DNA from 4 places in the Paenibacillus sp. 01T431 genome. Region 4 is predicted to be linked to each of the others. Evidence: riboswitches for the same ligand, from Rfam matches in the RefSeq annotation. Region 4 holds a riboswitch; each other region holds the start of a gene.

Region 1 (7,569 bases), on a different contig from region 4:
TAAGGATAACGCAAAGCAGGGGCAGAAGAAGTCATCGCGACCTCTTCTGCCCCTGCTCTAATTTTACAAAAAAGAAGTGAAAACTCCTATTACATCAAACCCTCTGCAATAGCTCTTCCTGCTTCAAGCTCTTTGTTAAAGGCTTCTCTGTAGGAAGCAAGAACGTCTGTGCTATACCCATTCGTCGTCAGCTTAGCTTTCGTATCGGACATGATAACTTCAAATTTTGCAGAGCAATTGTCTACTTCTTGAAGTCCTTTAGCTTTAAGCTGAGCTTGAACCGTCTTATCCGTTGCCGCTACATACTGCAGTCCAATATCCATTAGAGTCACCTTGCAGCTTTCTTTCAGCGCAGCGAGCTTGTTCTCTGCTTCTGCTGTAATTTGCTCATACGTCGGTTTAACTGGTACGCCACCACCGCCGGCATTACCCGTACCGCCTGTACCACCAGAGCCTCCAGTTCCGCCACCCGTGCCTGGAAGAACGACTCCGCCGCCACCTTGCTCAGCTCGATATGCTGCTGACTCACCGCTAACTGTTTTCGTCACCGGATCGTAGCTAATCTGTGTGCCTACTGATTCTGACAAGAAGCGAATGGGCACATAGATCGAGCCTTTATAGGCATAGAGGGATTGACCAGCCGGCAATGCCTTCGTCTTTCCATTAAACACAAGAGTTGCATTAACTGGCTGTATTGCAATTGTAACGCTCGTTTGCGGCTTCTGGCTGCCCGTAGCGGCACTCTGCAATTGTTTCTTCAGCGCAGCAAGCTCTTTCTCTGTTGGCTCGGAGATCGTCGCTTTCGCACCATCCCAATTTACTGTTTTTAGCAGCGCGTAAGAAATATAACGAATCGGTACGTATGTACTTCCTTGATGAATAAATGAATATTGTCCATCGGGCAGTTTGAGTGCTTGTCCATCAAATTGCAGCTTAATGGGCTGTGTCTTTGTCTTAATCGTTTCGGTTGCTGCGGATGCAGCGGTTGCAAGTACGGATGACAACATCATTACAACTAGAAAAATAGATAGAATACGTGACTTTTTCATAGAGCCTCCTCAGAATAGTAAAGCTTACTTGTTTAGCGAGTTTGCAATTACTGCAAGCGCATTGGCTCTAGCACCAGCCTTCGCACTCTCGTATTGCGCGCTCCAATCCGGAAAGCTTTGCTCACCTAGATCGGCTGCTTTATACTCGCTCTTGGCATTGCTTATTAATTGATTGAACCTGGCATCACAATCGGCTTCCGCAGAAAATACCTTATTCAGGTATTTACTTTGAATAGTAGCAAGCGTAGCTTCTTCATCACCGCTAAGCTCTTTCGCAATCTGCTTAACCAAGCTATTGCTGGTTGCTTGACACGAAGATTTCAGTTTTTCCAGCTTTGCTGTAACCGATGCATCAATCTCTTTTTTCTTCTGGGACTTATTTTCGGAGTTTGAAGATCCCTTATCCGGCTTTTGTCCCTTGTCTACATTATTAGACGCTTCATCTGGCGGCAAAGTTGCGCTGGGACTAGGTTTTAGGACTTCATCTGGCTGCGTCGTTGGAACTAGATCAGGCTCTTGTGATGGAGTAGCATCAGGTTCTGAAGTCTGATCTGTCTGATTAGTAGATTGTTCATTGGGCTGCTCCGTAATCTTCGGCGACTCTTGTCCTGCATTGCTATCTGCAGCTTCTTCAAGACGCCCATTCAGTTCATCTACCTGATTTAACTTCGAATAGAGACTCATGCTTCCATAAATGACAATACCGATAACAACGAGAGCACCTGCGATAATCATTAGTGTTTTGTTCGTTTTTTTCATTGTTTTGGTTTCATATGAGCCACTAAAGAAGCAATGATTGCATATGAATCTCCTTCTTAGAATTTAAAATAAAAAAGCTGACGCTTCATAGTGACGGGGCGTCAGCTTGCGGATATAGCGTTTTCAGATCTGTTAACGACGCCATTCGTGCTAGTTCATGAGACAGCTGCTAGTTTATTTTTGTGATAAACAATCCTCAAATAAATCTCCATGCGCTTTTTCTCATCTAAGCAATCTTCCCACAGCAATTCATTGAATCCCATACAGAGTTGATGCCATTCACGTACAACGTTTGCGCGCATGAACATAATAATAACCTCCATGTTTCCACATAAACCACGCGGGAGGCACGATATTCGGTAGCTGGCTGGCAGTCTTTTAAAAGATAAGCCCCTGTAGCTTTGCGTCACCACTTTTCAATGGTTTTGCCTTTATCGTGTGGTTATGCGGTTGTTTTGTTTAATGGTATGGTAACAAAATTGTTGAGGGGTGTATAGGGTTTGTTGAATTATCAAACGTTACTAAATTTAATGATATTTTTCTCAAATGTAGTACGTCTTTGAACTGTTTTTGTAACTGCTCTATTCGTATCCATTTGGATTATTTAATTGCCAACGCCAAGAGTCTGCGCACATTTCTTCAATACCTTTGTTAGCAACCCACCCAAGTTCTCTTTTCGCTTTTGTGATATCTGCAAAACATACAGCTACGTCTCCAGGCCTTCTCTTAACAATTGTATACGGAATAGTCACACCAGAAACTTTTTCGAAGGTTTGTACAACGTCTAATACGCTATACCCTTTACCAGAACCTAAATTATAAACTTCTACACCTGTACCTAACATAGCTTTATTAAGAGCCTTTAAATGTCCTATTGCAAGATCTACCACATGAATATAATCTCTGACTCCGGTCCCATCATGTGTTGCATAGTCATTACCATAAACTTTAAGTTGAGCTATCTTTCCCATTCCTACATTTGTAATTATGGGCATTAAGTTATTTGGTATTCCTTTCGGATTCTCACCAAGCAAGCCACTTGCATGAGAGCCAACAGGATTAAAATAACGTAATATTAAAATACTCCAGCCTTTATCTGAATCATAAATATCTCTAAATAATTCCTCAATTATTAATTTAGTACGACCATAGGGATTTGAAGAACCTAACAAATGATCCTCAGTAATTGCTCCTGATAAAATAGGAGAATAAACAGTGGCTGAGGAACTGAAAACTATTCTTTTCACGTTATACTTTTGCATAACTTGGCATAGAATTAGAGTTCCTGTAATATTATTGTGATAATAATTAAGTGGTAATGAGACTGATTCGCCTACTGCCTTAAGTCCAGCAAAATGAATAACAGCATCAATATTATTTTCTGAAAATATTTCATCTATACTCTCTTTGTTTAACAAATCAACATTGTAATATTTCATTGGTTTTCCTGTTAACATTTGAATTCGATTTAAGGATTCACGGTTACTGTTAGACAGATTATCAATAACTACTAATTCATAACCAGCATTTAATAATTCAAGGCAAGCATGACTTCCAACATAACCAGCCCCCCCTGTTACTAAGATAGCCATTACTATCACCCTTCCTTTTTTATCAAACTTATTGAACACATAAGAAAATTGTGTTCTGAAAATAATTAATTTATGAGATTATTTTTATAATTTTTTTGATAAATATTTCTTAGATTTATATTTCTGAAATAAAGATCTCAAAGGAGTAATTAACAAATTCCTTTCATAGTTATTCATTCCTATAGTCCACATTAAAAAAGAAAATAAAATTAAATATACAAAAATTTTAATAAACAATTGAATTAGATTTATGTCAATAATAAAATAATTCAATAACAATCCGAACATCATTGCAGTAAAAACTGATACACTCATCTTAAGTATATTTCTCCAAAATCCTATAATATCAATTTTCAATTTGATATAATAATAAATATTCATAACAAATACATTTCCAAGAACTAAAGCAACAGTTGTTCCAATAGCAGCTCCGATTCCGCCGTAAATCTTTCCAAGATATAAACTAACTACTATACTAAGTAATGCTATACATACGTATGTGATAGCACGAAAACCCATTATATTTTTAGCTTGTAATATCGTCATACTTAAAGTCTGAATTAAAGGTACAGTAAGAGGTATCATAATTATTAATGCAATAATATAAGCATTAGAATAGTCTATTCCCGCCCAATATTTTATAAATGCTTTCCCATAAAGTATAAAACTACTTAGAATTAATGATAGTATTATATATTGTAATCTACCTATTCTGATAAATACATTTGAAATCTCTTCTTCTGAACTATTCTGTGCAATCATCTGAGTGATTCTAGGAAGAAAAACCCCGCTTATAGCTGTAGATAATGCCATATAATAATTCACGAATTGTAAAGCAATGGCATATACTGCAACCATTTTCGAACCCGACACAATACCTAATATGAATTGGTTAGATCCCCAATATATTTTATCAACTATAATAAACAAAAACATCCAGAAAGAGTATTGAAATATCTCTTTTAATAAAACAAAATCAAAATTTTTGAATTTTAATTTTGTATTTAATTTCACAAAACAATACCACATATTAGCTACTAAATAAACAATATTAAAAATAGTTATTGTTAACACCAAAGATAAAGACTTGTATCCCATAAACAACAATAAAAGCATAATAAGAGGAACCATTAAAGATCTTAAAATATTAGTAATCTTTAAAAAGACAAAACGTTCATAAGCAGTAGCTATAGATGTGAATGTTCCTAATGGAAAGGTTATAGCTAGATTAATTATTAATAACAATAACATAATTTTCATTTTATACATTTCATCTGGTAACATTGTTGTTGAAAATATCCTGTCAACAGTCGAATATAAAATACCCCCAACAAAAATAACTATAAGGCCTATAAAAGTGTTTATAGTTAGAAACATCCCATTTAAACTATATTCATTATCTTTGTCTTCTGATAATCTATACATTGCTATATATCTGACAATCGCACTCCCAATACCAAAATCCAAGATTGTAAGATAACTAACTATCGACGATGTTAACGAATATAGACCAAATTCAGATTGTCCCAACTCCCTTAGTAAGGTTGGTGTAAGAAATATCCCCGTTATATTTGTAATAATCAAAAGTAAATATGAAAGTAGGGCTCCAGCTTTTACTTGATTATATTTCAATCAATTACTTCCCCTCGCAAGAGTATATTAAATAATATAATCCTTCATAAGAAATTATATTTATTACCTGAAATTTTAGAGTTAAGTATAATTGTAAACACTATGAAAATATTATTTTGCTCAATTCATTAAAATGATAACTAGTATCTGCTTTATCATTTGTAAAATCATTGAAAATATTCTCATTAGAAATTAAGGACCTTACTATATCATCAATATTATAATTATGTAGTTTCATATCTTTAAACTGAATACGTATCCCTAAATACGATTCATCATCAAGATAATTATCCATTTTATTTGAATATACAATTGGTAAAAAAGGTATTCTGAGTATTTGTGATAGTACTGCGCTGTGAAATCTAATTGTGATAAACTTTTCGCATTGTTTCATAGATTCAATGAAAGTCTCATGACATCCTAAATATGCAATTATATCGATTTTATCTGGATATCTCGATAATGTTTTTATATGGTGCGCTGATGATAAATCATTTTCTTTTTCAGAATCAAATGCAAACAAAAGAACTTTATTTCCTGTTACTTCAATATATTTATCTGCAATAGCTGCTAAAAAAGTATAACTTGAAAAGTTATATTCGCTATTTTGTATTGATCTATAAGTGGATATTCCTAAATAGGTTGGGGTGGAATAATTGTCTGATTTTAATTCATTAGCATAATTAAAAACAATATCTGAGGCCAAATGAAAGTTCCTAACGCTTTTGAAATTAGCAATAAAATTATATGATTCCCTATCTCTAACAGAGACTATGTTATTTAATTGAAGCTCTTTTTTTGTCAAAATTAATCCAGCTTTATTTTTATATGGACCAAGGTTACAACCAATCGTTGCTAATTTCATGTTATTTCTCTTAAATTTATAAAGCATCATAATCCTTCTAATCCTATATATAATACCTTTAATGTTATTCATATCATTGAACAACGAACCTCCAATTGATATATGCACTTTAAATTGTTTTAAGTATTCTTTATTAGTACTAAACGTATGAAATATTATATTTTCATAATTTCTAAATGTATTATGTACAGCACTATTGTTACTAGCAATATAAAAACTGCAACTTGGAAATTTTTTAGCTAACAATTTGATCATAAGATCATCACCAATGTTATTGTCAAGATATGCTGATACAAGTATTTTCAAATTTATAACCCTTTCAAATTCACCTAATTGGGAATTGTAAATTTATTAGAACCATATATCTAATTACAATTATCTATACTAAATTAAATATGTTTAAACTTTTTTCTAATTTTCATTAGAAACTGCTACTCTGTTAATTCTCGACTTTTTAATTTATTTGAAAATACTAGGACATAGAATAAAATATAATAAAAATTATTACTATAAATGAAAGCGTCGATTGAACTGATAATCACTAAAATTGCCAAAAATAATCTACCTTCAACTGTTGTTTTTTTTAATAGCCACAATAAAAAACTAATAAAAGCTACTATCCCTAATACTCCTTGGTTTATTAATACTAATACAAAAGCATTGCTATAATTAAACAAACCGTAATCTTTAAAATAATTAGATAACTGAAAAAAGCCAACTCCTACAATTTGATTTACTAAAGGTAATTCAAAAAAATACTTAACATAACCAGTCATTCTAATTCCACTATCTTGGTTAACACTAGAAATCTTAGTTAGATTATATTTTAGAAGCCAGTCGATATTTAAATACTGAATTGATACAAACAAAAAACTAAATATTACGAAGAATAGAATAAGAACTTTATATTTACCTTTAATTATCGAATATATACATATTACCAAAATGCTACCTAGAATCCCTAGTGTAGATGTTGATAAGAATAGTAATAACGAGCATATAATTGCTATCGTATATTTATTTTTTAGCAACATTAAGGCCAAAATAGGGAGAAAGTAAATAGCGAAATAAGAGGGTTCAGAAAAAACTGAATTCGGTCTCCGATATTCTACAGAAGATGACCAAGAATATCCTGTAACCAATTCACTAAAAAATTTACCGTTATGCGGGATGTTGCCTAAATTAATTGATATAAACTGGTATACTAGAAATCCTCCACAAATAATAGATAAAATGCAAAGAACTCTTAGAAATGACTTTTTCTCGTAAAAAGATAATATTTGCATAAACGATAAACAAGTTATAAATGCTACAATAATACCCCAAAACATACTCATTAATCCTGAATTATATTTTAAAGTATAGAAGGATACTACGGATAATAAGGAATGAATTATTAGTAGTAAAATTATTGGTTTGTTAATAGATATACTTCTCTTTATAAAGATCGATACTAATGCTACTACTAATAGGAAAACAAGACCTATTGAGACTGATCCTACGAATTTATAAGGTCCTAGTATTGGTAACAAACATATAGCTATTGCAGCCATATAACACATCAAGGTCGGTTTATTATTTGTATCACCCTGAATAAGCTCACTATGCATGAATTTATACTCCTTTAACCCTATTATTAAGCAACCAAACAAAAATTGTTAAGGGAGCAGGT
Region 2 (7,569 bases), on a different contig from region 4:
TTCTGAAGGATATGGAGGCAGAATCGCTAATTAACGCCATTCGTTCCGTTGTCCAAGGTCATGCCTATATCCATCCTAAAGTGACAGGCAAGCTCATTAACCAGCTTCGCCGTATGACGTATTTGGATGAGATGGGAATTGTCTCAGGTGCTGCAGCTGCTCAGGAACCGGGAGTTAAGTTCGTTGCTGGCGATGAAAGCCCATTAACACGCCGTGAGGCAGAGGTGTTAAGGCTTATGGCAGAGGGCAAGAGCAATAAGCTCATTGGAGAGTTTTTATTCATTAGCGAAAAGACGGTTAAAAACCATGTGAGCAGCATTTTGCAAAAGATGGAAGTTGATGACCGTACGCAAGCTGTTATCCAATCGATCAAATATGGATGGGTTACCCTGTAGTAGCCTTTTTGATCATTACTTACATATCGAGCAAACCCCCGTATCGGTTGATACGGGGGTTTTTGTTTGCATATAAGGTTGCCTTGCGATGGTTGTGTAAAAGAAAAACACTCCTAAGCTGTATAAAACCAGCCTAAGAGTGCGTGGTGAAACATATAATCTTAACTATTTTCTTTGTTTTTGTCTGCGAAGAGAAATGAATCCCGCTGAAAGGGCAAATGCCCCGATGAGATAATAAGGAACCGGACTGCTTTCGCCTGTTTTTGGCAGAGTAGCAAGCGGGACTTGATCTTCATCTACAGCAACAACAGGATCGATTGGCGGCTCGCCTTCTCCACCTTCAGTAACTCCTCCAACAGGTGGATCTTCATCATCAATTTCAACAATTGGTGTTGCTTCAGGTGACGATGTAGGTGTTGTCGTTACCGTAGTTGTAGCAGTAGGTGTGTTGTTAGGCGTGCTCACAGGTGTGGAAGGTGGTGTAGTGTTAGGTGTGCTCTCAGGTGTAGGAGTTGGTGTAGCTGTAGGCGTGCTCTCAGGTGTAGGAGTTGGTGTAGCTGTAGGCGTGCTCTCAGGTGTAGAAGTTGGTGTAACTGTAGGCGTAGTCTCAGGTGTAGGAGTTGGTGTAGCAGTAGGTGTAGTCTCAGGTGTCGATGACGGTGTTGGAGTAGGCGTAGAGCAGGTTTCGCCTTCATTCACAAGTGAAAGCTCCTTCTCCTTGCCCCAATGGATTTTCAGCGTATTAGGTACAGTTTGTGGATCAGTTGGGCTGACGAGCTCCGTATTCGTTGAAAAGCTTACGAAACCTTTTCCAGGTATTACACCATTTCCTGTTTGAGTGGTATTCGGAATTTCCCATGAATAAGAAACCTCGATATTACTCTCGTTGGTTACTTTCCAAGCTCTTGTTTTATTTGGATCGGCGGAGCAGGCTGTTTCAAGTTTGAGCTTAGCCGTATTGATAACTGCTTTTTGCACAGAGTTATCTGTGGTTACTACGATCTGCTGGGTAGCCACTAAATCGGTGGTAAAGCCATCTAAGGTTAATTCTTTTAATGTATAGGTACCGATAGGTAATTCGTTGAATTGCAAAATACCGTCACTATTGGTAACACCGCTTTTGACTAATTTACCGTCTTTCCAAAGCTCGAAGGTAATGCCTGCATGAGGAGCGCCCTCGACATCATTTAAATGTTTGTTGATGATGATACTGCCCGTACAGCTGTTCGAAAGCTTTAGATTCCATGCTAAAATTTTGTCACCATGAGCGCCGGGACCTAATGTCTTAATTAAATCTCCGCTATAGATATCTAATTGATAAGGCAAACATTTTGGAATGTTAATCGTTACGGAGTAAGTACCTGCTTTTGGATATATAATAGACTGTCCCTCAAAAAATGTTTGCTTGTTGTATGGAATGGTTGTATCGCCGGGTCCAGGTGCCCAGTCAGCAGGGCCTTCATAGCCGGAGAAGCTGACTCTAACACAATCTTTTAGCGTCTGGAACGTAGCGGTAGCTGTTCCGTTATTATTGACTACGATATTGGAATGCGTGGCAATGACATCCTTGCGATCTGATGAGTACTGTGGACAGCTATTCTCATCTACGAGTGCCGCAGCATTCGTACCTTGATTGCTATCACCTTCGGCCATGGCAATGGAACTAAGCGACAACGAAAAAATTAATAACAGAGCCAGGGCTAAACTGATTTTTTTCCTAAAATAACGCATCTTTCACTCTCCTCTTAGATACGTAGTGGGGTTCCAAGAGGGCCGGTTACACTACTAGCTCCATATAATCCAAGTGTCCAATTGTAGATTATACTTCATCGCTTCCCTAGTTATTTTGATTGTGAAAATCCACTCTCCCTTTCTATATGCGTGCACCGGTTAGATATGCATGCTTTCATATTAAAATGATAACATGTATTGGAAATTGCTCAAGGGTGTTTCTTTGTCAGAAAATGACTAATAATCATCATAAAGCAGAATATATTTTTGGCATAACACACATTTTGTCACCTTGTCCCTTGATTGCGGAACCAGTGGGCTCTTCATGGCATATAGTGTCACAAAGAGGAGGTGGCCGCCATGTTTGAACTTCTACTTCTTGTTATTGGCTGTTATGCTTTGGCTGCATTGTCGGTGCATCTGGCGTATCGAATTTGGCGAGGGCGCCAGCAATCCAGCAAGCATTATGTGCTCGTAGCTGACGTTCAGCAAAACAATATGGAATGGTATGTACGTTCGCTGTTTTCTTTCTCTCGGCGAATGGGGAAAAACGTTCGTTTGACGATCGTAGATCAAGGGGTTACAGAGGAGACACTGGCTATTGTTGAACGATTAGCTAGAAAGGGCGATGAGGTCAGGATTCACTCTAATGGATCTAATCCGTTGTCTGAAAGCGAAGGCAGTAAGCGCTCTCAAACAGAGGGTGTGGATGGAACTCAGCTGCTATGGCTGCTCCAGGCAGAAGGAGTTGTGTCGCTTTCCGATCATGCGGTGCTAATTGATTTGCAAAATCCGACAGATTTGTCGAAAATGCCATTTTAGTATATACTCTACGGTAATGAAATAGTCGGAGTGAAGCACACTCAATAACGCAAATGCGTTGTTGGGTGTGCTTTTTTTTGTTTACAGTGCTTGCCAACATCATTCTCCTTTTGTCTGGGAAGGGAGAGGCCATAGTTAACTTAACAGATGAATAATGAAATCAGTTCTATAAAGTGTCGAGGGAGCGAATAGAGATGAAGGCACAATTGTATGTTGTGAAAGTGAATGGATGCTGGCAGGCTCGACTGACTATCAAGGCAATGGTGGATAAATACTTCTGGATGCATGGAGCGTTTGGTGAAGCGGGATTCTTGAACAACGAGATCGCAGAGGAGGGATGGCTGCTAAAAGAAGAACTGCCGCTCGGGGATGCGTGCATTGCAGTGGAGCTTTGGGATGCGGCTATAAAACGTGGCAATGGCGGCAGAAATAACGCGAGTAAAAGCTTAAATGAGGGGGGACGGAATGCTGATTATGAGGCGATTGAGATGTTGGCGGCATGTGCGGAGGAAGCAAAAGCTGATGGGGCGGGTGGAGATGCAGCAACTGGCGGGTTGAATAGTAGTAAACAGAAATCTAGCGAGCTGGTGAGAAATTATCGGAAATACAGTGGAGGAGTAGAGCAAGCAGTAAATAACGGCAAGGTTAGTTTGGGGAGTCGTTGGCGGTTTTTGGGTAGTCGAGGGAAGCGGAAAGGAGCGTTGGCGATAGAGAAGCTTTTTGGTTTAGTGGAGAGGTGGGAGAAGGTAAGGGGCGCTGTGGTTGGGGAAATCGGAGGAGAAGCGATCGCGAATAATGGTGAAAAGCGTAGCAGCGCTAAGCGTGTGAGTGGCGAGGAAGCGGGAGTTTATAGCGCTGCCGAGCTGGGAGAGATCGCGGCAGGAGCGAAGCTTGCCGCGGGTATGCTGCAGGGACGTGCGCTTTTGCGAAGCGAGGCGCACGCCCTGTTGTCTAGTGCAAGCTGTCCCGGTGCCGCGTCAAGCTGGAGAGAATTGCTCCAGCTTGCTTCGCTGCTCGGGCAGGTGCGCCTGAGCGGATCAATCGCCGCCGTGGGTGGCGGGCGATTGGACGCTTTGGGGCGCCGCAGGCGGGAGCGCAGCTGTTTGCGCTGTGGGAGCGGCGAGGCGCAAATGCACCGCACGGCATGTGCAGCGTGCGGGAGGCACTGCGCCTATTGCATGGCGTGCATTGGGATGGGGCGAAGCCGGGAATGTGAGCTGCTTATTACGGGGCAGCGCGCGGGGTTGAATTGGGCAGAGACGACGGTTCGCGGCTCTGGTAAGGGGTTGAGGCCGCTGACGTATGAACAGCGGCTTGATAAATGGGGGCTTAGCCCTGCGCAGACAGCTGCAGCAGCTAAGGCGCTGCAGTTTGTGGAAGAGCAGCCGCTAGCCGCGGCTTTATCAAAGATGGACAAGCAGCGGCAGATGAGAGAGTTTCTTCTCTGGGCTGTAACAGGAGCGGGCAAGACGGAGATGATTTTTCCGCTTGTGGAGTCTGTCCTGCTGCGCGGCGGAAAGGCACTTATTGCCACACCGCGCCGTGACGTGGTGATCGAGCTTGACCCGCGTATTCGGAAAGCTTTTCCTAAAGCTTCAGTCGTAACATTATACGGTGGTAGTGAGCAGCGCTGGGAAAGTGGAGATATTACACTTGCGACAACGCATCAGCTGATGCGGTTTTATCAAGGCTTTGATCTCGTTGTAGTTGATGAACTAGATGCGTTTCCTTTTGCGGGCGATCCACTGCTGCATTTTGCAGCAGACAAAAGTTGTGCGCCAGGTGCTGCTCGCTTGCTGCTGTCTGCTACGCCGCCTAGTGAGCTGCAAAGAGCAGCAAAACGAGGGAAGCTGCCTCATGCAAGAGTACCTGTTCGTTATCATCGTCATCCTCTTCCAGTGCCCAAGCTTCTACAAACGCCTGCAGTAAAGCAGATGCTCCAGCACCGCAAGCTGCCGTCAAAGCTCTTAGCAGCCATGCGGTCATCGCTTGATCGCGGTGCCCAGCTTTTTGTATTCGTGCAGCAAATTGCGCAAACCGAGCCAATGGCGGCTTTATTACGTGCTGCTCTTTCAAATCCTGCTGTTGCGGCAACCTCTTCACAGGATGAAGAACGAACAGAGAAGGTGCAGCGTTTTCGCTCGCGGGATATACGAGTACTAGTCACAACTACGATTTTAGAGCGGGGCGTTACTATCCCAAAAAGCGATGTCTATATTCTTGACGCAGACGGAAGGCTTTTTGACGAGGCTTCACTGGTTCAAATGGCTGGAAGAGCAGGCCGCTCTGCGGATGATCCATTCGGTCGAGTGTACTTTTGCAGCCATGATCGCAATCGCCCACAGCTGCAGGCGGTACGCCATATTCAAACGATGAATCGCATGGCTCGCAAGCAAGGCTACTTGCTCCCCACTCCCAAAGGAGGCTCGCCAAAATGAACGTCTCGCCAAGAGCATGGCTGCAGCGTCTGCAATCCGCTTTCACCACATCCGCGCAGCTGCTCGCTCCAACGTCTGCCGCATGTCTCCTATGCGGCAAACCGCAAAGCGAGGCTCGCAGCGCGAGCAGCTACAACCACGAGAAGCTGACGACCCAGCTTCGCAAATCCCTTTGCGGAGGGTGCCTCTCCGCAATACCATGGCTGACCCGCATCGCCTGTCGTAGATGCGGGCGCGGTATCCCATGCGAAGACTGCATACGTCGTCCGCATGGCGCATTCGTATGCAACCGCAGCGCGGTTCATTATAATCAAGCGATGCGAGCCATGCTCGCCTTGTATAAATACAGGGGCAATGAGCAGCTTGCCCCTTTGCTCGGGGATATGCTTTTGCCTGCATTCGAGGTGATGACCATGGAAATCATTCAACAGTTTATCGTGGCAAGCAGCAGCAGCCGCAAACCAAAAATATCGATTGCAGACTGCTGGGATGCTGTTACCTACGTTCCTGTAAGTGAAGAACGAGCAGCTGATCGGGGGTTCAACCAAGCGGAGCAGCTCGCCAGCCATATCGCGAGGCGTTTTCAGCTTCCGATTATGGAATTGCTCATTCGTTCGCGACATTCAGAGAAGCAAAGCTTCAAAACGCGCTCCGAAAGAATGCGCGATACGCAATCTCTTTTTGAAGTGAATACGAACAATTTGAGCTTATTAGCCTCTGAATCCCATAGCAAAAAGCATCTAAACGATAGAGCTATTCGTATACTTTTAATTGATGATATCTACACAACTGGAAGTACGGCAGAAGCCTGCTCTAAGGCTCTGCATTGTTATACGGAGCTTCCGCTCGATATCTATATTTTGACCTGGGCTCGTTCATAATTCAGCTAGGCTGATAGAGCTAATAATTAGATTCATAGTGAAAAAGTTAATGCTATCGATTAGAATGTAACTAATAGCTAGTATGGTTTTACAAAAAAAGGAGGGCTCAGAGCGATGAACCTAGATAATTGTCCTCGCTGCGGTAAGCTTTTTGCAAAAAACTTTAGAGACGTGTGCCCGACATGCATGCGAGATATTGATAAAGAGTATGAGCTTTGCGCAAACTATTTGCGTGAGTTTAGAGGCTCAATTATTACTGAGGTATCTGATGCTACGGGTGTTTCGATTAAACAAATTACGAAGTTCATACGCGAGGGACGCATCTCCATTATGAATGCACCTAATATGTCATACCCCTGTGAATCTTGCGGAACGCTGATCCGTGATAATCATCTTTGCGACAATTGTCGCAATCGAATTGAGAAGGACAAGAAGCAGATGTTCCAAGACATATCGCGAAAAGAAGATTTGAAAAGTGCTTACAAACAAACGGGCGTTTATAAAGGCTTAGAAAGATATAATGATAAATGATTTAAGTTAATATTTTGATGACTATAAAATTTCACTTGACTGAAGCCGATAATACTTGTAAAGGTAATCGGCTTTTTTAGTTCCTGTAAATAATGAGGTGGGTAAACAATGAAAATAAATGAGACGAATCGTATCGGAGCGCTTAATCCTTATCAGAAGCATTCGGAAGCCAGAGTAGGCGGGGCAGACAAGGCAAAGCAGAAGGACGAGGTTCAAATTTCTGCTGCAGCTAAGGAATTGCTATCGACAAGCAAAGCAAGCGGAGCGGACAGAACAGAACATATTGAGCAGCTGAAGCGTTCGGTAGCAACAGGCAACTATCATGTGGAAGCTGGCAAGATTGCCGAGAAGCTGCTTCCCTTCCTGAAGGAGTAATCCTCTAAATGAATGAGTACATCCAGCAAATCATCGTGATTTTGCAAGAGCTTTTAGACGAGCACCTGCAGCTTATTGAATACGGCAACGCGAAGACGTCGGCTATTACAGTGAATCAAGTAGAGACGCTCTCGTATATTTCCAGCAAAGAGAAGAAGAGTCTTCAGCGGATTATGGATCTGGAGCAACAACGTATCTTTTTGATAGGGAAATATATGCTTGATCAGAAGCTGACTGCCCATCGTTCGTTCAAAATGGAGAAGCTCATACAAGCTGTATACCAAGCGAATGAGAAACAGCAGCTTCAGGCAATATGGAATGAGCTGTCGGCAGCACTTAAGAAACTTCAAGATATTAACGAATTCAATCAACAGCTCGTAAGGATGACTCTGGAGC
Region 3 (7,569 bases), on a different contig from region 4:
TGCCAAAATGATGCGTCAGGAAGGCATAGGCACCGCAGATCCTAAGCTGCTATATGCGCCATTATCCCATCCGCTCGGCCAAACGTATGTCAACCTCATGTACTCGGCCTTGAATTATGCGGTCGTGAATCGCCACCTGATTGCATACGCTGTCCGGGAGGCGGGCAAGGATGTGTTCGGCTCTAAATTCGAGCTGCGCACATTGTATGATCTCATGCATAACTACGCATGGGAGGAAGAACAGGATGAGCAATCCTATTTCATTCATCGCAAGGGTGCAACAAGAGCGCTGCCGGCAGGACATCCGGATAACCCTGAGCCTTATCGGAGCACGGGGCATCCGGCGCTCATACCAGGATCGATGGGTACTGCCTCTTACATTATGGTCGGAAGTGCTGAAGGAAAAGCGAATCATTATTCCATCTGTCATGGCGCAGGTCGAATCAGGTCACGGAACGCAACGAAGCAGCTCGTATCGGTAGAAGAGGTCGCTATTGCAATGCGTGTAGGCACGGATGATGAAATCGTCGTAAACCAGCGCTCTATGGAGTCGCTGGTCGATGAATCACCGCAGGCATACAAGGATGTAGATCAAATCATTGAGAGTGTAGTCGGAGCCGGGCTTGCGCAGGTCGTAGCAAAATGCAAACCGTTAGCTGCTGTCAAAGGAACGTAAATAAAGGAAAAGAAGGGGGACGAGGAGAATGTTTAACCAATATCTAGAAGTACAGTTAGTTAACGTAAATGATGAACAATCCAATTCTTTTAATTTAAGCAAAGAGAATAGCTCCACTCCTCGGACCCGTTGTTTGGTATTTGAAGGGAAGCGTGTACTGACCTCGTGTTAGCTGCATTGCTGACTATTCTTTTTCCTAGACTATGGACGATCTTGTCCATGGTCTTTTTTTTTGCAAGAAGAAGCTGAGTAAAGGAGTGTCTAGAATGACCAACATACATGAAAATATTTTGCTGGAACTGGGTAAAATCGAGCGGGAGGAACAGGTTCGCATCGTTTACGCGTGCGAATCAGGAAGCAGGGCTTGGGGTTTCCCTTCTAAGGACAGCGATTACGACGTGCGATTTATTTACGTCAGGCCGGTGGAATGGTATTTATCGATATTTGACAAAAGAGATGTAATCGAACGGCCTATAAGTGATCTTCTCGATATTAACGGCTGGGATTTGCGCAAAGCGCTTAATCTGTTTCGCAAGTCGAATCCGCCTCTGCTCGAATGGCTGCAATCACCGATTCCATACTTTACGAAATACTCAGTAGCCAAACAAATCCGAAGTGTCTCTCCGTTATCTTTCTCGCCGAAGTCGTGCATGTACCATTATCTCCATATGGCTAAAGGGAACTACCGAGAGTATCTGCAAGGCGAGCAAGTGAAAATAAAAAAGTATTTTTATGTGTTAAGGCCGATTCTTGCTTGCGGCTGGATTGCGAAGTACAACTCGATGCCTCCAATCGAATTTGATCGTTTAGTAGAGGCGCTTATTCCTGAGCAGAGCGAGCTGAGGGCTACGGTTGAACAATTGCTGCGCAGGAAAAAAGCGGGCGACGAGCTCGATTATGAGCCTAGGCTGCAAGTTATTAACTCCTATTTGGAGGAGCGAATGGTTCATTTTGAACAAATCGCACTCGAAATGGGTCAAGGGGGAACTGCGCAGGACAATCAGCTTGATGACTTGTTCCGCAGAGCATTACAAGAGGTTTGGGATTAAATAGTGTTGCTTTTAATTGACAAGTAAGGGGAAGTTAAGGATGGCTATCGTGCAAGTGAAATCGACGAACCCAAGCTTTTCGTTCGTCATCAGAAAAAATCCGGGGTCAGGCATGCTGCTGCGCGCCGTTCGCAAAGGAATGGCCTACGGCTGGTATACCGATGAAGCAACCTTCAACGTTTATTTTAAGGATGCCGACAATGAGGTTTCATACAAGCAGCATAGGCAGGACCAATTTGAGTACCTCAATGTATCGCGATATAATACGCCGCTCTTTGTACTGGGAGCGATTAATGAATTTTTTGCAGCGCCGCTTAAAGCGCAGCATTCGAGTGACACGGAGCAATACGAGCATACCTTCCATATCAATATGATTCATATTGAGCTCTTGCGTTATATTCATTTTTTTGAGAAGCATCTTACCGACTATACATTTGAAGCAGTACATCTGGCGCATAAGAGCTATTCGCTTACCATTAAGACGCATAAATCGTTATATGAGCTTATGCATGTCGTTAGTGTGCTTTGTCTCTTCCTTTCGATGTTCAGCGACGAATACATCGATATTTCTGATGATGTGTTGATTAAATATGTGAAGAGTATCCAAATTATCGACGCACCCTTTTATATACGAAGCTTGTTTGCCCGCAATTTTCTAGCTTCAAGAGACCGGTTCAAGAAATATAAAGAAGAGCTGGAGAAAACAGACCGTTATGCGGTTCAATTGGCCTTCGGCGGGACGGCTCAGCAGCGGAGAAGCTATATCGGAAACGTGCTTCCGTTCAATAAGGCAATACTCGACGTTGGCTGTGGAGAAGGTTTTTATGCGATTCCATTTGCATCCAAAATTGAAGACAGCTACTACGCGGTTGATATCCATGAGCCGCTGCTAGAGGTAGTAGAGCGGAAGGCGAAAGCAAAGGAACTGGACAACATCGCTACCTTTCCTTCCATTGAACACTTTCTAGAGGCTTATAACGGCGAGCAGGTGGATGTCATTTTGACCGAGGTTATTGAGCATATGAGTCTAAATGAGGCAGCTGTTCTGATACGGCAAATATGCGAACATGTTGATTTTGATTATTTTGTGCTGACAACACCTAATGCAGAGTTTAATGCTTATTATGAGCTGGAAGACTTCCGGCATGATGACCATAAATGGGAGCTTGGGCGAGCGGAATTTCAAGAGTGGCTGCTCGAAACGATTAAAGATCAAACCGTGGAAAGCCAATTTGTCGCAATCGGCGACGGAGTGAACGGTATACAAACGACGCAGGGTGCGATTTTGCGGAAGAGGAGAGAGTAGCGTCAATGGAAATGAGAACGAGAGTCCATACGATTTTTATGCTGATTGGCACGACGGAATGCGGGAAAACAACCTTTGCAAACGAAGTGCTGATGCCGCAGCTGCGATTTAGGGATGACAGCAAGGGCATGAATGCGAACGTGCAATATATTTCATCCGATAGCATTAGACAAGAGCTTCTAGGCTCTGATTATGACAAATATGATCAAATCATGCTTGAAGCGAGCGATCAGGCTTTCCGCCTTTTGTTCGAGAAGCTGCGTCTGGTCACTACTTTCCCCATCAATGCGGAATTTGTTGTCGTGGATACAACAGGTTTGTCGGAGGATTTCCGGGCGAGAGTGAGAGAGGTTGCAAAGGAAAATAACTACAACCTTGAAGTCGTGCTGTTTGATTACAAGAAGCGGGATGATTATTATTCATCGGAGCGTTCGAAGAAACTGATAACGAGCCACATTAATCGTTTGCGCAAGGATGTGCTTGGTTCGCTCTCGAGGGAGAAATACAGCAAAGTTCATAAGGTGCGGGCTAAAGATTTTTATTCTCCTATGGATAAGGTTGCGAATCCGGATTATAAGATTATAATCGAGGATGCTGCTGAGTATTTGGACGTTTTTTTACCGCTGGACCAGAAGACGATTATCGTCGGTGACGTTCACGAATGTGTGGATGAGCTGAAGGCTTTGCTCGTTAGCCATGGGTTTCAACTAGAGGGCAATGTATTGGTTGAGACAGGAAAGGTCAGCGGTACAAAAGTATTGCTCGTTGGAGATTGGATCGATAAGGGAAGCCGCACTAAGGAAATCATTGATTTCCTATATACGAATCAGGATAAGTTTTTGTTTGTGCTTGGGAATCATGAAAACTTCGTCCATAAATATATGCGTGGTGAAATCAAAGGTGTGGAAGAGGAGCTGCTGCATGCCTACTTCGATTCGACTGAGGTGCTGAGAGGCGATGCTGAGCTGCTTCAGAAGTTTAATCATCTCGTATCGCTGTCGAAGCCTTTCTACAGAATGGTAGGAAAATCAGGACCATCCTATTATGTGACTCACGCGCCATGCGAGAACAAATATATTGGCAAGCTGGATGTGAATTCGATCCGTCATCAGCGCAATTTTAGACTCGACCGATCGGCGCCGATTGAAGCACAGCTTGCGTTTCTGAAGCGGGATGCAGCAGGAAACCAGCCGTATCATGTTTTTGGACATGTGGCTGCTAAACAAGCATTTCGGATCAGAAATAAAATCCATTTGGATTCAGGCGCAGTTCACGGCAATCTGCTAACCTCGGTTTCTCTGTCGGTGAAGCCGACTTTCAAATCACAGAAATCGGCAATAGCCGGCATGGAAGGCGAGCTTCCTGCTCTCTTCAAAGAGGAACGCAAAGTATCGCTGCAGGAGCTGGATGATGATGAAGCCCGCAGATTGCAGTATTGCTCGCGCAATAAAATTAACTTTATTTCAGGAACCATGTCTCCTGCAGATAAGGATGAAGCGGCGGGTGAGCTGGAATCGCTGAGGAAAGGGCTGAACTATTTTATGGAGCGCGGTGTTAAAGAGGTCGTGCTGCAGCCCAAATATATGGGATCACGCTGCAATGTTTATTTGCATGCAGATATCGAGCAATGTTTTGCAGTGAGCCGCAATGGGTACAAAATAAATAAGGTTGACCTAACCGCTGTTTATGAGCGACTGCTGCAAAGATTCGGAAGCTACATGAAGGAAAACGATATATCGATGCTTCTGCTGGATGGCGAGCTTTTGCCATGGGAGGCGCTGGGAGAAGGTCTCATCGAAAAGCAGTTTAAGCCAATTGAGAAGGGGCTTGAGACAGAGCTTGCATTCCTGAAGGCGAATGGATTCGAGGAAGCGTTCGGAAAGCTTGCGCATGATTTCAAGGAAAGTGGTTTTGAAAAGGATCAGTTTCACCTTAGCAAAGGGGCTATTAATGAGAAGTATGGCCTAGCCGTCTATCAAAATTTTAAGCATGTTCATTCTATTCTTGAGAAAAACAGGCCAATTGATGAGCATATCAAAGCATATGAAACGTATAAGAGGCAGCTAGAGCTGTATGCCGAGGCAGGGGAGCTTGAATACAAGCCATTTTCGCTGCTCAAAATCGTATACGTGGACGGAAGAGAGCAGCTGCCAGCGTGGAAAACCTCGGAGATGTATCGTTTCCTCTCTGACGATCCATTCATTACGCTTGTGCTGTCTGATGCGGAGAGCTATGAGCTTGCAGAAAAATATTTCTACACGCTTACGGTAGACAATCATATGGAAGGTGTCGTGATAAAGCCGGAGATGCCTCAGCCGTACACGGTTCCCTATATGAAAGTGCGCAATAAGGAATACATGTCTATTATTTACGGTTATGATTATAGATTTCCGCACAAGTACAATAAGCTCATCAAGCAAAAAAATATTACGCAAAAGCTTCGTACATCATTTAACGAGTACCGGCTAGGACAGCATATGCTGGCGATTCCTTTTGCTGAAATTGCCCCAGACAACGATGGATATCAAGCGGCTGTTGCTAATCTGTTGTTTGAGGTCGCCAAAGAGAAGGAAATCGATCCTAGATTGTAAATCATCAATATACCAAACCTCCCAAAATGGGAGGTTTTTCTACATCATTCGACCTATTATTAAATTGGTTATGGTATATATCGGAATAATATGGAATACTGGTATATGTAAAAAGTCCTAGTAAAAAGCAAAGTTGTCGAAAGACAATGACGCAAAGCCAACAGGCCTAAAGGAAATTTCCAAAGGTGGCTGGGTTGCCAAAAGGATGAGTGATAACATACCTATATCCTCTCCTTAAAAACTTCAGGTTACCGCCTACGTTATGAAAAAGAGGGGATATTTAGCAATGAAACAAATGATTAAACGTTTTAATGGCAATGTTAATGTTAGTAGTTTTAATATTGTTCAAAAGATAGCGAATTTAGGCTACTGGGAGTTTGACCATATTCGCAGAGAAGCATCCTGGTCGAATCAAATGTTCGAAATATATGGTATGAAATCTGATTTCTCGATGTCGATGGACGAATTTTTTGAGTTTGTACATCCCGATGATCGTGAGCGTGTTATTCAGCAGTTCCACCTTGCAATTGAATCAAAGAAGGAGAGCGTTTGCGAGTACAGAATCGTTCGTCAGAGCGGTGAAGTTAGATATGTTGTAGAAAACATTACATTCATACTTAATGACGAAAACGAGATATTGTTGACGATAGGCATGATTCAGGATGTAACGGAAAATAAAAAATTGCAGCATCGCCTCACACTAGAAGAACAGCTTTATAAATCGATATTTGAAAACAATCCTGACGCGGTCTTTTCTTTAGACGCACAAGGGCGTTTTTTGTCATGCAATTCAGTGCTTGAGCAACTTTTTGGATATACGAAAGAGGAAATTATAAATGATAGTTTTCATAAATTTGTAGATGCCGCAGCGCTGGATAAAACGATTCAATATTTTGAGCAAACAGTCAAGACGCTGACACCTCAAAACTATGATACGACAGGCATTACGAGAACAGGACAAACGATCAAATTTAATGTGACCAATATTCCAATCATTATTAATAAAAAGCTTATCGGTGTCTATGGCATTGCCAAGGATATTACGCAGCAAAAAATGATTGAGCAATCGTTGACTGAGACCGAATTAAAATACCTCAGTATTGTCGAGCAATCCATTGTCGGTATTTTTGTCGCGCAGAAAAACAACTTCGTTTATTCAAACGATCAGCTCAATAAAATGTTTGGTTATGACTCCTTGAATGGTATGGATATTATACAGACGATCCATCCTTCAGACCGTGAAGCCGTCGTTAATCAGCTAACGAAGTTACAGGAGGGTCAGTCTGTATCCAATTTCTGCCACAGAGCCATTAAACAAGATGGGACGATTATTCATTGCGAAGTGCACTATAATCAAGTGTCAAATATGGGAGAGCAGGCAATCGTTGGAGTAGTCCTTGATATTACGGATCGGAGCAAGGCTGAGGAATTAAATCAATATTTGGCTTACCACGATTATTTAACGGAGATGCCAAATCGCAGAATGTTTGAAGACCAGCTAGATAAGCAGCTAAGGGTAAGCGAGTATTTTAAGCAGAGGCTGGCGATCGTGCTGATTGACGTGGATCGTTTCAAATATGTAAATGATACGCTGGGGCATCCAATTGGGGATGAGTTGCTGAAACAAATCGCCTTCCGATTGATGAGCAATTTACGTGATGGCCAAACCGTATTCCGACTTGGCGGAGACGAATTTGCAATTATTATAGCTGATGTAAAGCAGCAAAACGAAATCAAGGATATGGCAGCTACTATTATTAAGCTTATCAATGAGCAATTTTTGATAGAAGGATATGAGCTGAATGTAACTGCAAGTATTGGAATCAGTCAATCGCCTGGCGATGGGAGCTCGGTGGAGCAGTTGATGAAAAATGCGAATGCGGCTCTTTATCATGCGAAGTCCAGAGGCAGCAACCAATCACAGTGCTATTCCTCTTCTTTAAATGT
Region 4 (7,569 bases):
CTCTCTCCGCACTTCTTGGCCATTCACAAAAAATACGACTTCATCATTGGTGCGATTGTACGTAATTTTGTACGTATTAAATTCGCGCGCCGCAAAGTTTGTGTCTTCCTTAAACACACAGAAATATCTCGTTTTATCCGTCTCCGGCACCTTTACTCCCGGAAAAGGAAGAACGGCATATACACTTGCATATTTGTCATTTCCCGCAAAAAAGTCGAGCGCACCGCCCGTCGTGAAATCGAGCAGATTCAAAGAAACAAAACCATCATAAAGATCATCAGGCGCTGTATTTTGCGAACGTGCGCGAATTTGCAGCTCAAAGCTAATCTCACCGGATTCAGGTACAAGAACAGGTTCAGCAGAATAATACATATGCTTAGCATTATCCAGTATTTGAATTTGATCGTTCGAGCGGCTAAGCGGTGCTCTTACATACAGCAGTCCATTGCGAACAATGACAACCGCATTAGGCTCTCGGTACTGCCAGAAGGTTCCGTCTTGCAGCGGAAAACCACCGATTTTCCATACTTCCCCTTCATTTAGAATCGTATGAAAATCTCCTAAAGTCCATTGCTTCTCCATATCCATGACCTCTTTCTAAGTTGTATGTTTTAAATAAGTCCCTGAATGATTAAGGCAACGATTAAGATCACTCCGCATCGCATCGTTGCTTTCAGCGAGGCTCCCATAAGCGGTACGTATGCAGTCGATACATTATTTGATGATAACCTGCCGTATACCAAATATAAAGGTATCGCTGTTGGCAGCGCCAGCAGCCCGTAAATAGGCAATGCTTCCACGACCACGCATAGGATAAGCGAAATATAGGCGAGAAAAAGCAAAACGCGCGAGAAAACGAGTGCTCTCTTTTCTCCCCAAACGACGACTAATGTTCTTTTCCCTGCTTGACGATCAGCCTGCCAGTGCAGGAAATGGTGATTAAACAATATTAGGGTAGTCAAAAGTCCTATTGGGAGCGATAGCCAAAATGCCCGAGAATCTAATTCTGAGGTTTGTACAAAATAAGCGCCTACGACAGGCAGTATGCCGAAGGAGATCAAAATCGCGACTTCACTGTAGCCTTTGCCGCGGTATCCGAATTGGATCGGCGGAGCTACATAGAAATAAGCAATTAACGCCCCAAGCCCGCCAAATACGAGCACCGGCCAGCCGCTTGTTATACTAAGTATAATGCCGCAAATCGCTGCAATGCCAAATAATGCCCATGTCACAGTGGCAAAGGTGCGAATGCTCCACGTCCCTTTTGTCAAATAGCCAGAGTTGGTTGCAATTACCCCTTCCGTCGATTGAGCGGCCGTATCCGTACCGTTATAATAATCCCATAAATCATTGATCATATTAGAAAATAAATGGGCTGTTCCTGCCCCAACTATGGTGATGATAAATAATAAAGGATTGAAAATGCCGTTCCACACAAAAGCCCCCAGCGCACCTAACGCCACGGGAATAAGCATAACAGGAAGAACGCTCAGCCTGGATGCTTTCATAAATTGTTTAAACATAAGCTGCCACTGCCCTCTCTGTTGTCGATCGTTCAATTGAACCACTTCCATTTGCTATACGTCAACACATGGATTAAAAATGGCTTAGTTTTTGAACTTGTTTAAGCTTCTGTTTGAGCAGCTCGGTGCAATAATGATTTTGGTTTCTCTGATCAAAAGCAGCAGCTAATTGTTCGGTATCCTTTACAATCATCTCATACGTAATATCGCTGCTAACATTCAGCTTTCTCCGACGGTTTTTCGCATGCCACAATTGTAGAAATGCTCTAGCTGAAATCATATACAACAACCGATCCCAGCCTACTTTCGTATCCAGCGCATATTGTACGGTTTGTTCAAACCATTTGGCGGCTTTATGAATGTCGGTTGCTGTGTAATAAGCAAGGAAGCTCCCATATTCACTTAAGTAACCAGGGCCCTTTAACAAACGCGCGCCTTTTTTTGCCATCTTTACAGCTTCATCTGCTTGCTCTGTCTCAAGGAGCGGGAGAAGCAGATGGCTGTACGTATTTTGCGGAATGGATTTGCAGGTCATTCGACCATCCATAATAGGCTTCATAGCTTGCAGTCCTCGCCGATATCTGCCAACTGTAAAATGATAGTAGCCAAAGCCATTTTGCTCACAGGCGCTACAATCAGACATTCCATCTCTAGCCGTCTTGCGCCAAAGCTCATAGTTTGCTTGAGCCGACTCATGATCGCCTTGAGATAGCGCGTATCGATGAAGACATTGATAATATGGGCGCAGGCTGTGACCGTATTGTAAGCATTTTGCCTTAAAATCATTAAAGATCGAAGTGATTTGATCCGTACCAAATTGCGGAAACCGCCAAATTTGATTAACAAACCATTTATAGTGCCAAATAAGGGTGAAGCTCGAATAAGCAGCCGGATCTTTTTCAAACTGAGTTAAGCACCAGGTAAATGAAACAAGAAATCGCTCTTCATAGCCCGAATCAAGCGCTGCCTCGGAATAAGACATGCGGGCGTAATAGGAGTCTTCCTTCGTCATATGCAAATCGGCTATCCGAATAGCCTCCTCAAGCACCGCAAGCTTCTGTTTTCCCTGCGGCAAGCTCCATGCCTCGCTTCGCAATTGATCATATCGCTGCTTCATAGCTCTCGCTCACCAGCCTGACTAAGACCGATTTCCAGCACCTGCATAAACGATTTGTTCATTAACTTCAGCTCCTCAGGGCCAAGAGGATATTGACCAAGCAGCAAGGCCTGCGTATAAACGGTCTCAATGCTTAGCTTCTGCATATCCGCATTCTGACAGGTCATAGCCTGCTGCATAAGCGGATTGTTAAAGTTGTAGCAAATCGTCGCATATGGCACCTCATATAGCTCATGGATGACGACATCCACAATGTTTGCGAACAAATCATTAGCTTCATCTTTCGTTTGCTCTGCCATTCTCAGAAAATTCACTTCATCATTTGTATTGTATAAAGCGGCCAAATCCACTGGTTCAAATCGCTTTACTACGCTTCTGCATTGAAATGGAGCTAGCAGCTGATCCGAGAGCTCCAGAAAGGAAAGAATGCTTTTATGCTCCGCGGGAGTTATGGATTGGAAGACGTTCGAGAAATTAATCGGATCTAGAACTAACGCCTCGATATCCTCATCCAGCTCCGACAGCTTGCGCACAAGCTCAAAATCATGGACATAACCGCCATTAATAACCATCACATTTTGCGCTTTGGCAACGCGAGCCACTTGGCGGAATTCATCAAGCGTTGAAGATACAACGATACGTTTGTTCTGTTCCAATATTTCGCTCATCTTCATCATGCCAAATGAAGTCTCAAACGACAAGAAACGGATAAACAATCGATAAAGCTCATCATCTTCGGCAGCCATCGCTTTAATGGAAGCAGAATGAATAACAATAATTTTACCGAATAGTTCAGGGTTTGATTCTGAAAGCTGAATCATATGCTGTTTAATGTTTTCGCCAATTTCATCCTTTACGGTGTGAAAAAGCTCATTTTCCATAAATGACTCCCGAGAAGCCGTTGGTCGAAGTCCATTCGTATTCATGATACACGTAACAAAAAAAGCCCAATCCGGAAGCATATTGTTAACTTGATCGGAAAGCAGCATACGTTTCATATATACCTTATGTTTTTTCTCGGCTTGCAAGCTTACAGCATAAGGAAGAATATAAGCGACACCCTCAAGCTCACCAATTACTGATTTTAAAGGTATGGCATCCAAGAAGGTTTGATACAAGTGATCTTCGCCATAGGTGAGCGCATCACTGCTATTCATGGACCACGGAGGAGTTTCCTCGTTAATCCTAATATCTGTTTTCCCTTCGGACAAATGAATCGGAACAGGCAGGAACTGACCATAATGGCTCATTAACTCCATCACACGATCCCATTCATAATAATCCTCGTAACCCTCCTTGCATGTCAAAAACACGGTGGTGCCGATTGGAGCATCCTTCTCAAGCTTGCGAATCGTGTACGTGCCGTCAGGCCGCCCACGCCATTCTAAAGTATCGCCTTCTAGAGCGGAGCGGGTAATAACAACGATCTCGCCGCTCACTACGAAGCAGGACAGCAAACCCACGCCAAATTGTCCAATATAGTCGTCTGCTGAATCCATTTCGTCACGCTTGGAGGTACTTCCGATTTGAGCCAAAAAAAGCTGGATTTCGGATTCGGACAAGCCTATCCCATTATCGTGAACGGCAATCGTTCGAGAACCGTAAATTTCAACTGTTACGCGTGCATCAAAGCGATGTCCAAGCCGTTTGCGTGCTGTAATCGCATCAACGCCATTTTGCAGTAATTCCCTAATGAACACGCCTGGGCTCGAATATAAATGCTTTGAGAGAAGCTCGATCATCCCTTGTAAATTAACTTGAAAGTTCATTTCGCTCATCCTGTCTCCCATAGTGGATCTGTTTTTTTATTGGTCTATTCCATTCATTGATTCGGCATTATACTCGCTTATCCTTCTTTATTTGCACAAAGAGGCAGGCAGCACCCCAAACCTATGGATGCTGCCTGCCTCACTCGATTATCATTTTTGTTGCTTACACTTTGAAAACAGCTGCTTTCTCCTTCAAATCCTGTGAGGAAAGTGAAAGCTTCTCCGCAAGCGTGCGCAAATCATCGGAAATATCATTTTGCTTAACTGAAAGCTCGCTCATATGTTCCATTTTCCCATTCACTTCTGAAGACGTCGTCAATAGCTTGTCTACTGCAGACACGATATGAGACATGCCTGTTGTAATTTCACTAATTGCCGTAGAAATCTCGCTCACTTGATCTGACAGCATGCTGCTTTGTGATTCCAATGCTTGGAATGTGCTGCTTGCGGTTTCGGATGCTTGACGAGTCGTGTTAATAACATTCGCGAAGCTGCCGATCGTGCGGCTGCTTGCTGCCACATCGCTTTGTATGAGTGTCAGCTCCTTCGTGATCTGCTTCGAGATCATATCGGTCTGACTGGACAGCTTGCGGATCTCATCAGCGACAACTGCGAACCCTCTGCCATGCTCACCCGCTCTTGCCGATTCAATGGATGCGTTCAGTGACAACAAATTCGTCTGTGTGTTCAAATCCTGAATGCCGTTCAAAAACTTAGCTACATTGTTATATCGTTCATTCATCGTTTCGAAAGCTTCAGTTAGCTTTGAGAACTGGTCTACTGTTTCATTTACCATCGAGACCACGCCAGCCATCTGCTGCGTGCCGTTATGAGATGATTGCTTCATATTTTGCATATCATTGTTTATGTATTCACTCGACGCAGCAATTTGCTGAGAGCTTGCTGAGATTTCTTCCGTAACTGCCGAAATGGATGAAGCATCGTCATACTGCGACAGCAGCACTTTTCTGCCCAGCTCCACTTGGCCATTTACATCCTCTGATGCTTTTCGATTAATACCAATCATATTATCCATATTATTCGAAATGTGGAGCACGGATTCGCTCACTTCAAGCGTAGCTTTAATCGTTTCTCGCAGCTGATCGCCCATATTAGCCAAAGCGTGGTCAAGATCGCCAAATTCGTCAGAGCGAACGAGTTTTTCTTGACTTGTAAAATCATTATTGCCATACTGCTTAATTCTTTTTGTAATGCCTACAAGTCCTGTTCTAATCGATTGTGAGATGACAAAAATCATAATAGCAGGAAGAATAGCTAGCAAAATGACATTTATAAGCACAATAAGGTTCGCACTGGATATGTCTTTATCGAGAAGCTTCTGCGTCGCGTTAGCGTCTGCGGTCAAACGCTCGTGCATTGTATCGTTGGAATAACTTAGAATGACGGTATATACGCTTATTAGATTGCTTATGCGGAGCGATTTCTCATCTGATGATAATCCACTCACATCTGTATTCGTCACTTTCAAGTTATCTAATGCAAGCTTAAGAACATTAACCTGATTCGCATAATAAGGACCATCTTCCGTTGCAGGCGGATATTTCTTATCCATATCGATAAGCTGTTTCTCTAATTCATCGATGTTGGCAGGCATCGTTTCCAAATCCTTCATGATCAGCGTTGCATCGCTTTTGCCATTTTCAATGGCATCTACCATTAGAAGCATCACTTTCAGCAGCCTATTCGATATACCTTGATAATTGCGTTCAGCACGCTGCAATTCCTCTGAGCCTTCGACTGAGGTTGCTACTGAATGATTTTGAAAATAAATCAAAACGCCCGAGCCTACATTAAAAAGTGTGATGATTGCGGTAACAAGCAATAATTTGCTCGTTATTTTCTTCAAACTCAATTTCTTAAACAGTATTTTTGCTCTCTCTATCCTATCCTTAAAAACCATCCTGCTTGCTCTCTCCTCTGTCTCCTGAAAACAAAAAAAGCTATCCAGCCACAGGAGGCGGACAGCTCAGTTAGCTTATTATCCTTCCGGCGGTCTGGCAGCCATAGTGCGTACACCTTAGGCCCATAACTTTGCGTCCTTGTCTTTCAACAAGTTTGCCTTTTTCAGTTTGTCTATTTTGTAGTTTACAACTTAAACCAGTATAGGACTATTTAGTGAATTTGTCATCCCTTGAACCATATTTATTCTGTGGCTAAAAATAAGGTTGCATTGCAATAACGCCTTGCTAACGAATGAAAATAGGAGGTTTGGATGGAAATAACCGCAACGAGCAAAATATTTCGCACCGCTTCCCATTGTTTTTCCGTTAAATTCGGCAATCTGCTTGCAAATTGATTCGCTGAAGAGCGAATGACATGCTCTGTCAATAAATCTTGATGCGGATTTTCCTTCAAATGACCGGAAATGTCGAGCAGTTGATCGTTATTCGCATCTAGCTCCTCAAACATACTGGTATAAGATGCATATAATTCAATAGGCCCAACTAAATCGTCTGCTTCATCCTCTGGTTTCTTGAATACGATCTCAAAAAGCTTGCGTATTGATTCAAAATCAAGATTTGACTTTAAATCATCAATAATGAATAATAACGCAGCTTGGTTCAGAGAATATTTTTTCCCAGCTTTCGGACAATCGAAATAAGGTTTGAAATCTCGCTTTACCCAGTTTTGCATGGAGGTAATCGACAGATTCGAATATTCGATTAGTTGGCCCAACGCAGCAATTTCATGTAGTGAAAAGCCTTTAATCTCATTTCCTTTAATGAGCTTTTCAATAATTGGAGGCAGCAGCGTAGACATAAATGCAGGCAGTCCCGTGCCTTTCTCCAAGTCACATTGATGCGTTTTGGTCCATGCGGCTTGCAGCACTTGCAGTGGCTTCAAATTATACTTTCCGTCCAGAGCCAGCAGCAAGCAAGCCATCTCTTTTCGAGTAAGCGTAAAGGACTCCATATCGCTTCCTCCTCGCGCATTCGTCTTGCATTCCTATATTACAAGTTCATATGAACTCATCATATGCCGGAGAATGACGCTTGTAAAGGCTCGAAAATCAATGAGAATAAGCCTTTCATTCTCGTTAAATCGCTTTTAAAGCGCGTATAAGGCTGTTACCGTTGGATATGGCATTTGTCATATCATGTAATCATTCGTTATAGTAGATCATAAGAATAAAAAAAAT

Evidence for each region. Region 4 has a riboswitch for cyclic di-GMP ahead of AC1DM9_RS11555 (methyl-accepting chemotaxis protein). Riboswitches for the same ligand answer to the same signal wherever they lie in the genome.
Region 1: it holds a riboswitch for cyclic di-GMP, as region 4 does, so the genes downstream of both, AC1DM9_RS14840 (hypothetical protein) here and AC1DM9_RS11555 (methyl-accepting chemotaxis protein) in region 4, are expected to answer to the same signal.
Region 2: it holds a riboswitch for cyclic di-GMP, as region 4 does, so the genes downstream of both, AC1DM9_RS19700 (SpaA isopeptide-forming pilin-related protein) here and AC1DM9_RS11555 (methyl-accepting chemotaxis protein) in region 4, are expected to answer to the same signal.
Region 3: it holds a riboswitch for cyclic di-GMP, as region 4 does, so the genes downstream of both, AC1DM9_RS21360 (EAL domain-containing protein) here and AC1DM9_RS11555 (methyl-accepting chemotaxis protein) in region 4, are expected to answer to the same signal.

The regions. Positions count from the first base shown of each region.
Region 1 covers NZ_JBFTPT010000007.1:160,458-168,026, forward strand. Annotated here, with positions in the region: gene AC1DM9_RS14835 (copper amine oxidase N-terminal domain-containing protein) at 90-1,049, opposite strand; gene AC1DM9_RS14840 (hypothetical protein) at 1,074-1,808, opposite strand; cyclic di-GMP riboswitch class I at 2,164-2,248, opposite strand; gene galE (UDP-glucose 4-epimerase GalE) at 2,390-3,400, opposite strand; gene AC1DM9_RS14850 (oligosaccharide flippase family protein) at 3,485-5,032, opposite strand; gene AC1DM9_RS14855 (polysaccharide pyruvyl transferase family protein) at 5,133-6,203, opposite strand; gene AC1DM9_RS14860 (hypothetical protein) at 6,329-7,507, opposite strand; gene AC1DM9_RS14865 (glycosyltransferase family 2 protein) at 7,512-7,569, opposite strand, start outside.
Region 2 covers NZ_JBFTPT010000010.1:233,150-240,718, forward strand. Annotated here, with positions in the region: gene AC1DM9_RS19695 (response regulator) at 1-395, shown strand, start outside; gene AC1DM9_RS19700 (SpaA isopeptide-forming pilin-related protein) at 561-2,048, opposite strand; cyclic di-GMP riboswitch class II at 2,158-2,241, opposite strand; gene AC1DM9_RS19705 (glycosyltransferase family 2 protein) at 2,487-2,948, shown strand; gene AC1DM9_RS19710 (ATP-dependent helicase ComFA) at 3,143-5,386, shown strand; gene AC1DM9_RS19715 (ComF family protein) at 5,383-6,267, shown strand; gene AC1DM9_RS19720 (TIGR03826 family flagellar region protein) at 6,382-6,798, shown strand; gene flgM (flagellar biosynthesis anti-sigma factor FlgM) at 6,907-7,173, shown strand; gene AC1DM9_RS19730 (flagellar protein FlgN) at 7,182-7,569, shown strand, end outside.
Region 3 covers NZ_JBFTPT010000011.1:339,510-347,078, reverse strand. Annotated here, with positions in the region: gene AC1DM9_RS21380 (RtcB family protein) at 1-676, shown strand, start outside; gene AC1DM9_RS21375 (nucleotidyltransferase domain-containing protein) at 880-1,725, shown strand; gene AC1DM9_RS21370 (methyltransferase domain-containing protein) at 1,766-3,031, shown strand; gene AC1DM9_RS21365 (metallophosphoesterase) at 3,037-5,622, shown strand; cyclic di-GMP riboswitch class I at 5,739-5,824, shown strand; gene AC1DM9_RS21360 (EAL domain-containing protein) at 5,909-7,569, shown strand, end outside.
Region 4 covers NZ_JBFTPT010000005.1:336,663-344,231, reverse strand. Annotated here, with positions in the region: gene AC1DM9_RS11575 (DUF6081 family protein) at 1-582, opposite strand, end outside; gene AC1DM9_RS11570 (UbiA family prenyltransferase) at 612-1,523, opposite strand; gene AC1DM9_RS11565 (hypothetical protein) at 1,597-2,640, opposite strand; gene AC1DM9_RS11560 (HSP90 family protein) at 2,637-4,409, opposite strand; gene AC1DM9_RS11555 (methyl-accepting chemotaxis protein) at 4,573-6,276, opposite strand; cyclic di-GMP riboswitch class I at 6,416-6,500, opposite strand; gene AC1DM9_RS11550 (DUF1836 domain-containing protein) at 6,573-7,343, opposite strand.